4 regions of the Streptomyces sp. NPDC054813 genome follow, and region 2 is predicted to be linked to each of the others. Evidence: riboswitches for the same ligand, from Rfam matches in the RefSeq annotation. Region 2 holds a riboswitch; each other region holds the start of a gene.
The links. Region 2 has a riboswitch for cyclic di-AMP ahead of ACWGJB_RS47970 (C40 family peptidase). Riboswitches for the same ligand answer to the same signal wherever they lie in the genome.
Positions count from the first base shown of each region.

Region 1: linked by a shared signal. The riboswitch ahead of ACWGJB_RS06985 (transglycosylase SLT domain-containing protein) and the one ahead of ACWGJB_RS47970 (C40 family peptidase) in region 2 are both predicted to bind cyclic di-AMP.
Region 3: linked by a shared signal. The riboswitch ahead of ACWGJB_RS20560 (transglycosylase family protein) and the one ahead of ACWGJB_RS47970 (C40 family peptidase) in region 2 are both predicted to bind cyclic di-AMP.
Region 4: linked by a shared signal. The riboswitch ahead of ACWGJB_RS46170 (M23 family metallopeptidase) and the one ahead of ACWGJB_RS47970 (C40 family peptidase) in region 2 are both predicted to bind cyclic di-AMP.

Region 1 is NZ_JBSHAF010000003.1:198,303-200,494, reverse strand. It holds cyclic di-AMP (ydaO/yuaA leader) riboswitch at 956-1,153, shown strand; gene ACWGJB_RS06985 (transglycosylase SLT domain-containing protein) at 1,157-1,645, shown strand; gene ACWGJB_RS06980 (HAD family hydrolase) at 1,655-2,192, opposite strand, start outside.
Region 2 is NZ_JBSHAF010000046.1:28,306-30,497, reverse strand. It holds gene ACWGJB_RS47975 (ATP-binding protein) at 1-329, shown strand, start outside; gene ACWGJB_RS47970 (C40 family peptidase) at 373-846, opposite strand; cyclic di-AMP (ydaO/yuaA leader) riboswitch at 850-1,022, opposite strand; gene ACWGJB_RS47965 (hypothetical protein) at 1,395-1,703, opposite strand; gene ACWGJB_RS47960 (ATP-dependent Clp protease proteolytic subunit) at 1,711-2,192, opposite strand, start outside.
Region 3 is NZ_JBSHAF010000009.1:272,627-274,818, forward strand. It holds gene ACWGJB_RS20555 (transglycosylase family protein) at 1-805, shown strand, start outside; cyclic di-AMP (ydaO/yuaA leader) riboswitch at 999-1,170, shown strand; gene ACWGJB_RS20560 (transglycosylase family protein) at 1,174-1,875, shown strand.
Region 4 is NZ_JBSHAF010000040.1:21,966-24,157, forward strand. It holds gene ACWGJB_RS46170 (M23 family metallopeptidase) at 1-882, opposite strand, end outside; cyclic di-AMP (ydaO/yuaA leader) riboswitch at 892-1,049, opposite strand; gene ACWGJB_RS46175 (PP2C family protein-serine/threonine phosphatase) at 1,306-2,192, opposite strand, start outside.

The DNA.
Region 1 (2,192 bases), on a different contig from region 2:
GGGGCGTGGGTGCAGTCGGCGTCTCCCGCGGTCGCCCCCCCCGGGACAGCTGCGTCTCCCTCCGGACGGCGACTCTCGTCCCCCAGCCGCTCAAGCGGTCGCCGCGGCCCGCGAGCCACGGACGGCCGCCATGACAACGACACGCGGTACGGCGGAGGTTCCGCCCTCACGGAGGACATGCGCGCGCGGACGGGCGCCCTGCCACAGCCGGGTCGGCGAGCCCGCAGCCCCGGCCCCCGGCGTGACCGGCATCATGCACAGCCGTCGCGTTCGAACTCCCGGCACGATCCGGGGTATTGGGCCGACCGGCCGCCTTCGAGACGCCCGGGCGGGACAGAGCCGCCGAGTGTCGGCCTCCCCGCGACACCCGATCAGCGGCACGCGCGCGTACTCCTGACCACACGCACCCGCGCGCGTACCCGGACCGTACGGAGTTCTCGGGAGGGCGAGACCGGAGACTTGCCCGACCGGATGAACCAGACGGACCGGGTGGACGGCCCCGCCGCCGACCCTCACCCGGTCGGGCTCGTCCGTGCACCCACGCCCAGCCGGAATTCCACCCAATAAGGCAATTCGGACAATCTCCTGAATTACCTGTGACGCGTGCCACTTCCGCTCGCCTCAATCAGGGCAATCCACACGAATGGCAGCGAGGAGCTTTTCCACCGATGCCCGGAAAAACGGATTCCGCGAATCCCTCTTGTCCGATTCGCCGTAATTGCCGTTTCGTGAAGTAGGTCACGTGGCCCTGAGTGCCACAGAGGCGGTAAGGCGACCCTTTCTGCCCTTTCCCTGTGGGCGAGTTGAGGCTTGGCAATCGCAAAGGATCAAGCACCCCATACGACTCAGATCAAGGTCAATCGGTGTGTTGTGTGCATCAGGTACTTGTTCCGGACATCTGCTCTCGCATACGTTCCGGCTCGCCGGGCGGACGCCGAATCCTGCCACCGCCCGTCGTGACCCATCGACGAGTCCATTCGCACGGCAGGAGCGGGGGAACCAGGTAAGTCGCCGGACCGGGCGACCGACGTCACCGACCGACGTCGTACCGGAACGGCTAGGGGTGAAGTCGCCTCGCCTCAGGGCGGCGCGACCGGGCACTCCCCGGGCCCGAACCCGACAGCTCACCCCGCAGGCGACGGAGAGGAACTACGACATGTCTGCTGCCGTTCAGCACCGCCGTCCCCGCCGTAACCGCATTGTCCGCACGCTCGCCATCGTGGGTACCGGCGCCGCCGTTCTCGCCCTGCCGCTCATCGGGGCGACCGCCGCCTCCGCCGCCACTTCCACCACCTCGACGGCCTCCACGACGCTCGCCGGGTATCCGAACAACCTCGACGGCTGGATCCGCGAGTCGCTCGCGATCATGGCCGAGAAGAACATCCCCGGCAGCTACAACGGCATCTACCGCAACGTGATGCGTGAGTCGTCCGGCAACCCGCAGGCCATCAACCTCTGGGACTCCAACGCGGCCGCCGGCATCCCGTCCAAGGGTCTGCTCCAGGTGATCGACCCGACGTTCAAGACCTACCACGTGGACGGCACGTCGTTCGACATCTACGACCCGGTCGCGAACATCACCGCCGCCTGCAACTACGCCGCCGCACGGTACGGCTCGATGGACAACGTGCACGGCGCGTACTGACCGGCGCCGTCAGTCGAAGAGTCTTTCGAGGACGACTGCGAGGCCGTCGTCCTCGTTCGACAAGGTGATCTCGTCGGCCACCGCCTTGAGTTCGGGATGTGCGTTGGCCATGGCCACCCCGTAGGACGCCCAGTCGAACATCGGGATGTCGTTGGGCATGTCCCCGAAGGCGACGGCCTGTTCGGGGCTCAGCCCCAGATGGCCGGCGGCCAGCGCCAGCCCGGTCGCCTTGGTCACCCCGCACGGCTGGAGCTCGACGGTCCCCGGCCCCGACATGGTGACCGTCGCCAGCGACCCCACCACCGCGCGCGCGGTCGCCGCCAGCTCGTCGTCGGACAGGGTGTGGTGGCGCAGCAGCACCTTGCTGATGGGCGCGCACCACAGGTCGTCGCGCCGGTCGACGCGCAGCGCGGGCAGCGTGGGGTGGGGCATCAGATAGCCCGGCTCGATGAGCGTGAGCCCGTCCACGCCGTCCTGGTCGACCGCCGCGTACACCTGCCCGACCTCGGCCTCGATCTTGCCGAGGGCGGTCTCCGCCAGCTCCCGG
Region 2 (2,192 bases):
TCCGTCTCATCGTCTCCGAACTCGCCACCAACGCGGTGCAGCACACCTTCGGGCAGTCACCCACCTTCACGGTGGCCCTCGTCCTGGTCCGTGACGAACAGCTGCGCATCGGCGTCACGGACAGCCATCCGCGGTTCCCCAAGAGACTCCCAGCCGCGGTGCAGCAGGACAACGGGCGCGGCATGGTCATCATCCGCTGGCTCACCGCGGAGTGCGGCGGCAAGCTCCGGGTGCGCCCCACCCGGGAGGGCGGCAAGACCGTCTTCATCGAACTGCCCTGGGCAGTCCCGGCCGGCACGGTCACCGCCGCCGGCCAGCAGGAACCGTAGCCCCGAGTTCCCGCCGGCCGGCCGCTGGGTGCTGCTGAGCGGGTCAGCTGACCCGGCCGTACCAGACGCTTCGCGTCCAGATCTTCTGGAGCTTCACCACGTCCCCGGTCCTCGGGGCGTGCCAGATCCTTCCCTTCCCGGCGTAGATGCCGACGTGGTACACGCTGGAACCCGAGTGGAAGAAGACCAGGTCCCCGGCCTTGCGGTTGCCGGCCGAGATGTGACGGGTCTTGTTGTACTGCTGGGCCGCCGTACGCGGGAGCTTCTTGCCCGCCTTCTTGAACGAGTACAGCGTGAGCCCGGAGCAGTCGAACCGGTTCGGTCCGGTGGCACCCCAGCTGTAGGGCGAGCCCTTCTTCGAGGCCGCGATCCGAAGTGCTTTCGTCCCTATCGTGGCGGCCGAGGCGTCGGAGGCGACACCCGGGATCACGATGGAACCGCCCACGGCGGCGATGGTGAGCGCCGAGGCCGTGCCGGCCCGCGCCATCAGCGACGGGACACGATTGAGCGCAGTCATGCGCAACCCTTCGTCAGCCGCCTGTGAAGGATGACCTGTCGGATTCGGGCTGGCGAAGTTGCCCGGCCGCGTTGCCACGGCTTCACCCCAAGGGCTGCACGGCCCGGTCATGCTGCGACCGTTCCGGCGACCCGTCGTGCTTGGGTCCTCCACTCCTGCCGATGCACTTCCGTCGACCGGGCATCCGGGCGGCGGCAGGACTCGGCGTCCGCCCGGATCGCCCCGCCGCTGTGGCGGGGGCTTGTCGTCAGACAGGGATCTTCACGCAACCGTGTCCGAAAATCCCAACGCAACCGTGGATTTGTGGGGTTACTCACCACCCACCCGTTCGGGTGGACAGCACTGTGTTCGATTATTCGTCAACTGCCCGACGTAGCCCCGGACCTGCAACGAAGCCTTCCGCGGGCACCTGTGAGCACGCACCTTGAGCGGGCCCGGCGGTCAGGTAAAACCACGCCATCCTCCGCCGAACGGCGGTAACCCCTTTGGGTCGTTTCAACTCCGGTCCGGCCGACCGGTGGACGCGTCGCTGCGGACTTCGCCGGGCGTCACCGTACGCAGTCGGGCGGGAGTGCGACGCGCGCGGTCCGGCGCTCGCCGTCGAGTACCCGCAACGCCCGTGCCAACGTGTCCTCGTGAAGCTCCGTCTCGCCCCGTCGATGCATCAGGGCTAGCGCGTCGCGCAGCTCCGCCGCCGCGCGCACCAGCGCCTGCGCGGCGCGCAGCCCACGATAGGTGTCCTCGTTCTGCGCCGGGTTGATTCGGCCCAGCAGGTCGACCACGTCCAGATAACGGTCGATCAACTCGCCCTCGGCGCGGGTCAGCGCGGGCAGCGGCGGCAGCTCCGGTGGCAGCATCGGCCGCTCACCCCGCGTCCGGCAGACCGAGCGAGGTCCGGCGGCTGGGCACGATCCGGTCCACCAGTCCGTACGCCAGCGCCGCCTGCGCGTCCAGCACCAGATCCCGCTCCAGGTCCTGGTGTACCTGGGCCGGTGTGCGCCCGGTGTGCCGGACGAGCATCTCTTCGAGCAGCGCGCGGGTCCGGTCCAACTCCGCCGCCCGGATGACCAGATCACTCGGCTGGCCCTGTACCGGTTCCGGCAGCGAGGGCTGCTGGAGCACCACGCGCGCACCCGGCAGCATGGAGCGCTTGCCCGGGGTGCCCGCCGCGAGCAGCACCGCGGCCGACGCCCCGGCCTGCCCCAGGCAGATCGTCTCCACGTCACAGGTGACGTACTGGACGGTGTCGTAGATCGCGGCCATCGCGTTGAACGAGCCGCCCGGAGAGTTGATGTACAGCGAGATGTCCCGCTCCGGCGCCGCGTGCTCCAGGTACATGAACTGCG
Region 3 (2,192 bases), on a different contig from region 2:
CCAGGAAGACTGGGACGAGTACGGCGGCCAGGAGTACGCCACCACGCCGGACCAGGCGAGCCGTTCGCAGCAGATTTCTGTCGCCGAGAAGATCCTCGCCGACCAGGGCACCAAGCCCTGGCGGACCTGCGCCCTGATCGCCGGGCTCTCCTCGGACGACGCCTCGGTGAACGTCGACACGGGCCTCGACGGATCGGGCGACACGTCCGGCTCTGCCGACTCGTCCTCCGGATTGTCGGATTCGACCTCTTCGTCTGGTTCCTCAGATTCATCCGGTTCATCGGATTCCGGCTCGTCCGACCCCTCGTCGGATTCCTCGGGCGCCACGGACTCCGGCTCCGCCACTCCGTCCCCGAGTGCGAGTGACGACTCCGGTAAAGGCACCCCTGCCGACTCCACGAAGGCGGACAAGTCGGGATCTAAGGGCTCCGATGCCTCGAAGGCGAGCGAGAATCCCGTCGTGCCCGAAGCCGATGACTCGGACAATTCGTGGCAGACGGGCAGCTCTTGGGATCTGGTCGACACGGGGGCCGTCAGCACCGGCGGCAAGCATCGCGGCGGCTCGGCGGACGAAAGCGTGACAAACGGTCAGAGTGTGACTTCTTCCGGCCGTCACGCCTCCCGGGACGCCGGCACCTACACCGTCCGGGACGGCGACACCCTCGCCTCCATCGCCGACTCCCTTGACCTCCACGGCGGATGGCGTGCGCTCTACGCCGCGAACAAGGCGGACATCGGTGCCGACCCGAACGACATCGCCCCCGGTCAGACCCTGAAACTCGGCAGCGAAACGGACGAAAAGTAGCGGGAGTTGGCGCTTCGGGCCGCCCTACTTCGAAGTTAAATGTCCGGTTTGGTGAAAGTGTGGGATGAGTCTCAGAAGCCCTGATCATCTTTGAAATTCACCTGATCGCCTGTTTACGGTCGAGGCCGCTCGTCACCACGAGCCCCGGCCGTCGCAACGCCGAGTCCTGCCAGCGGCTGCCCGGGAACAGTCGTCGCGTCAAGCGCCGTAGGCAGGAGCGGGGGACCCAAGGTAAGTGCCGGGACCGGTAGTTGAGACTGCCGTGTCCGGCTCGGGGTGAAGCCGCGCACCGTGAGGTGTGCGGCCGGGCAACTCAACCGGCCCGAACCCGACAGCTCACCTCGCAGGCGTCGGTGAGGGGATCCTCCATGCTGTTTTCCGGCAAGGGCAAGCACCGTCGTCCGTCCAGGGCCAGCCGCGCCGCCGCGCTCGCCGGCGTCACCGGTGTCGCCATCGCCGCTCCGCTGATGGCCTCCGGCACCGCCTCTGCCGCCACCGCCTCCGAGTGGGACACCGTCGCCCAGTGCGAGTCCGGTGGCAACTGGGCCATCAACACCGGCAACGGCTACTACGGCGGTCTGCAGTTCTCCGCCTCCACCTGGGCCGCGTACGGCGGCACGCAGTACGCCGCACAGGCCAACCAGGCCACCAAGACGCAGCAGATCGAGATCGCCGAGAAGGTCCTCGCCGCGCAGGGCAAGGGCGCCTGGCCGGTCTGCGGCACGGGCCTGTCCGGCGCCGCCTACGCCGGCGGCAGCACCAGCTCCTCCTCTTCCTCCTCCTCCGGCTCCAGCTCCGCGAACAGCGGCACGAGCAGCCGTACGACCGACACCCAGGCCGCCTCCCGCTCCGCCGAGCGTCCGGCCGCCAAGAAGACCGTCACCACCCCGACCGGCAAGAAGGTCAAGAAGGGTGACGGCGAGTACAAGGTCGTCAAGGGCGACACGCTCAGCTCCATCGCCGAGAAGCACAAGGTCAAGGGCGGCTGGCAGGCGCTGTTCAAGCTGAACAAGGACATCGTCGACGACGCCGACTTCATCTACCCGGGCCAGCTGCTGCACCTGAAGTAGGCGCCCGAAGCAATACGAGGGCGCCAGCTGAACCACAGCGCCCGCACAGCCGTGGTCCCCATAGTGGAGACCGCGTGAGGGTCACCCCCGTCCCCCACGAGCCCCCGCTCCGGTGCGTTCTCCCCCGTACGCACCGGGGCGGGGTTTCTCTTTGCCGTCCTTGCGCGGGCCTCCCGCGGTCCTTGCGCGGTCCTCTCGCGAGAGGACCGCGGTCTTCTTCTTGGCCCGCTCTTCTTCCGTTCTTCATCGGGCCCCCCTTTGTTCCGTGCGTGAACAATGAGTACCGTCTGTGTGTCCAAGGGTCGGTCGGTCGTGCC
Region 4 (2,192 bases), on a different contig from region 2:
GACCTTGACGCCGATCGAGGACTGGTGGCAGAACCACAGCTCGGTGCCGTCGTCCAGGGTGATGATCGTGCGGTAGCCGTACGAGCCGGCCCAGCCGGCCTCCGTGACGGTGCCGCTGTGCACGGCCTTGATCAGCGTGCCGGTGGGGGCGGCGAAGTCGAGGCCGGTGTGGTAGCCGGAGGCCCACATGGAGCCGGCCTGCCCGAAGGTGCCGGTGATCGTGTAGGAGACGACCGGCAGCGTGTACTGCTTGGCCAGCGCGGCGAGCCGCTTCTGCTCGGCCTGCGCCTTCTCGGCGGCCTGCGCCTGCTCCTTGGCGTCGGCGGCCTTGGCTGCCGCCGTCTTCTCCGCCTTGGCCTCCGCGTCGGAGACCGCCTTGTCGGCGGCGGCCACGGCCTTGGCGGTGGCCTTGACGTCGAGCTGGGTCTGCTGCTGCTCGGCCTGGGCGATGATCCGGCTGCGCAGCGCCTCACCGGCGTCGGAGGAGGAGTCCGCGTCGGTGGCGGCCGTCGTGGTGACGCTGCTGAGGGCGGTCTGGGTGGCGTGGTGGCCGCTGCCCTGGCCGAGCAGGGAGTCGACGGAGGACGGCAGGTCGGGCAGCGAGATGGAGACCGGCGGCTTGCCGGTGTTGGCGCTGGCCATGCCGCCCGCGCCGACGGCGGCGATGACGCCGACGCCGAGGACCGTGGAGCTGCGGGCGAGCCCGCCGCCGCGCTGCTTGGCGACCCGGTGCCGGCCACGTACCGGGGCGAGGGACTCCTCGGTGGGGTTCCACTCCTCCCAGGGGCCCTCGTCGGTGCGGTAGCCGCCGTAGCCGTAGGTCTCGGGTTGACGCTGGCTGGGCACGAACGGGGCTGTCGGGGCAGGCCGGTTGGACGCCACGCGGGCGCACTCCTTTCCTTCCGCTGCCTACCGGGTTAGCTGACGGGTTCGGAGCGGGAAGGTCTCCTACGCGCGTATACCGGCCGATTTCTTCCGGCGGCAGCCGTGCGATTCACCCCAAGGTGGTGGTTCCCCGGTTCCCTTGCGGGATTCGGCGCGTGCGCACGGAGCCGTCGCGGGTGACGGCTGGGACGACCGCGCTGCGTTATCGAACGTTAATAGACCCGGCTATCAGATTCCAAGCAGTTCGCCTTGATCATTAAGCTTTCAAAGCGTGGACTTACCTGCCACGAACGGCCAAAAACGGTCGAGTTGACCATGCATTCTGTTCGGCTCAGGAGTCACACGCGTCTCAGACGTTATGCGGAGGGCGGTCGTCCGCGCACCTAGGGTCACAATCCCCAGTACAGCCGGTGCCCGCGCTCAGGGCCGCCGTACCGCGAGCAGCGCCATGTCGTCCGTCATGCCGCCGCCGGTGTGCCGGCGCACCTCGGCCGCGAGCCAGGCCAGCAGCGGGCCGGGGGCGGTGCCGACCCGGCCGGCCAGCCGCCGCTCGGGGTCGTAGAACCGGCCGTGCGCGTCCCGCGCCTCGGAGAGGCCGTCGGTGTGCAGCAGCAGCGTGGCCCCGCTCGGGAACGCGTGCTCGGCGGCCCGGTCCGGCCAGGCCCCCAACTCGCCCATCCCCAGCGGCAGCGCGGCCTCGGGCACCCGTACCGGGCTCACCCTGCCGTCGCCGTACAGCAGCAGGGGCGGCGGATGGCCGCGGTTGACGACCCGGACCGTGCCGTCGCCGTGCCGGAGTTCGGCGAGCACGGCGGTGGTGAACCCCTCGAACGCGTCGACGCCACCGCGCCGGACACCCTCGCGGGCCAGCGCCCGCTCCAGCCGCGCCGCCACCGCCTCCAGCGTGGCCTCCTGCTCGGCCGCCTCCCGGAACGCGCCGATCAGCACGGCTACGGCGGCGACCGCGTCCATGCCCTTGCCACGGACGTCGCCGACGACCAGCCGCACACCGTACGGGGTGTCCTGGACGGCGTACAGGTCGCCCCCGATGAAGGCGCCCTCCTGGGCCGCCTCGTAGCGGGCGGCGATCTCGAAGCCGCCGATCCGCTCGGCGGGCTCGGGCAGCACCGCCCGCTGGGCGGCCTCCGCGATCTCGCGGGCGGAGGCGAGGCGCTGGTCGCCGAGGCGGACCACCCGGTTGATGCCGGCGGCGAGGGCGGCGACGGTGACCACGGTGAGGACTTCGGTGGCCATGTCGACGTTGGGGCTGAAGGTGTAGCGGGCGTGCACGGCATAGGCGGCGAGGA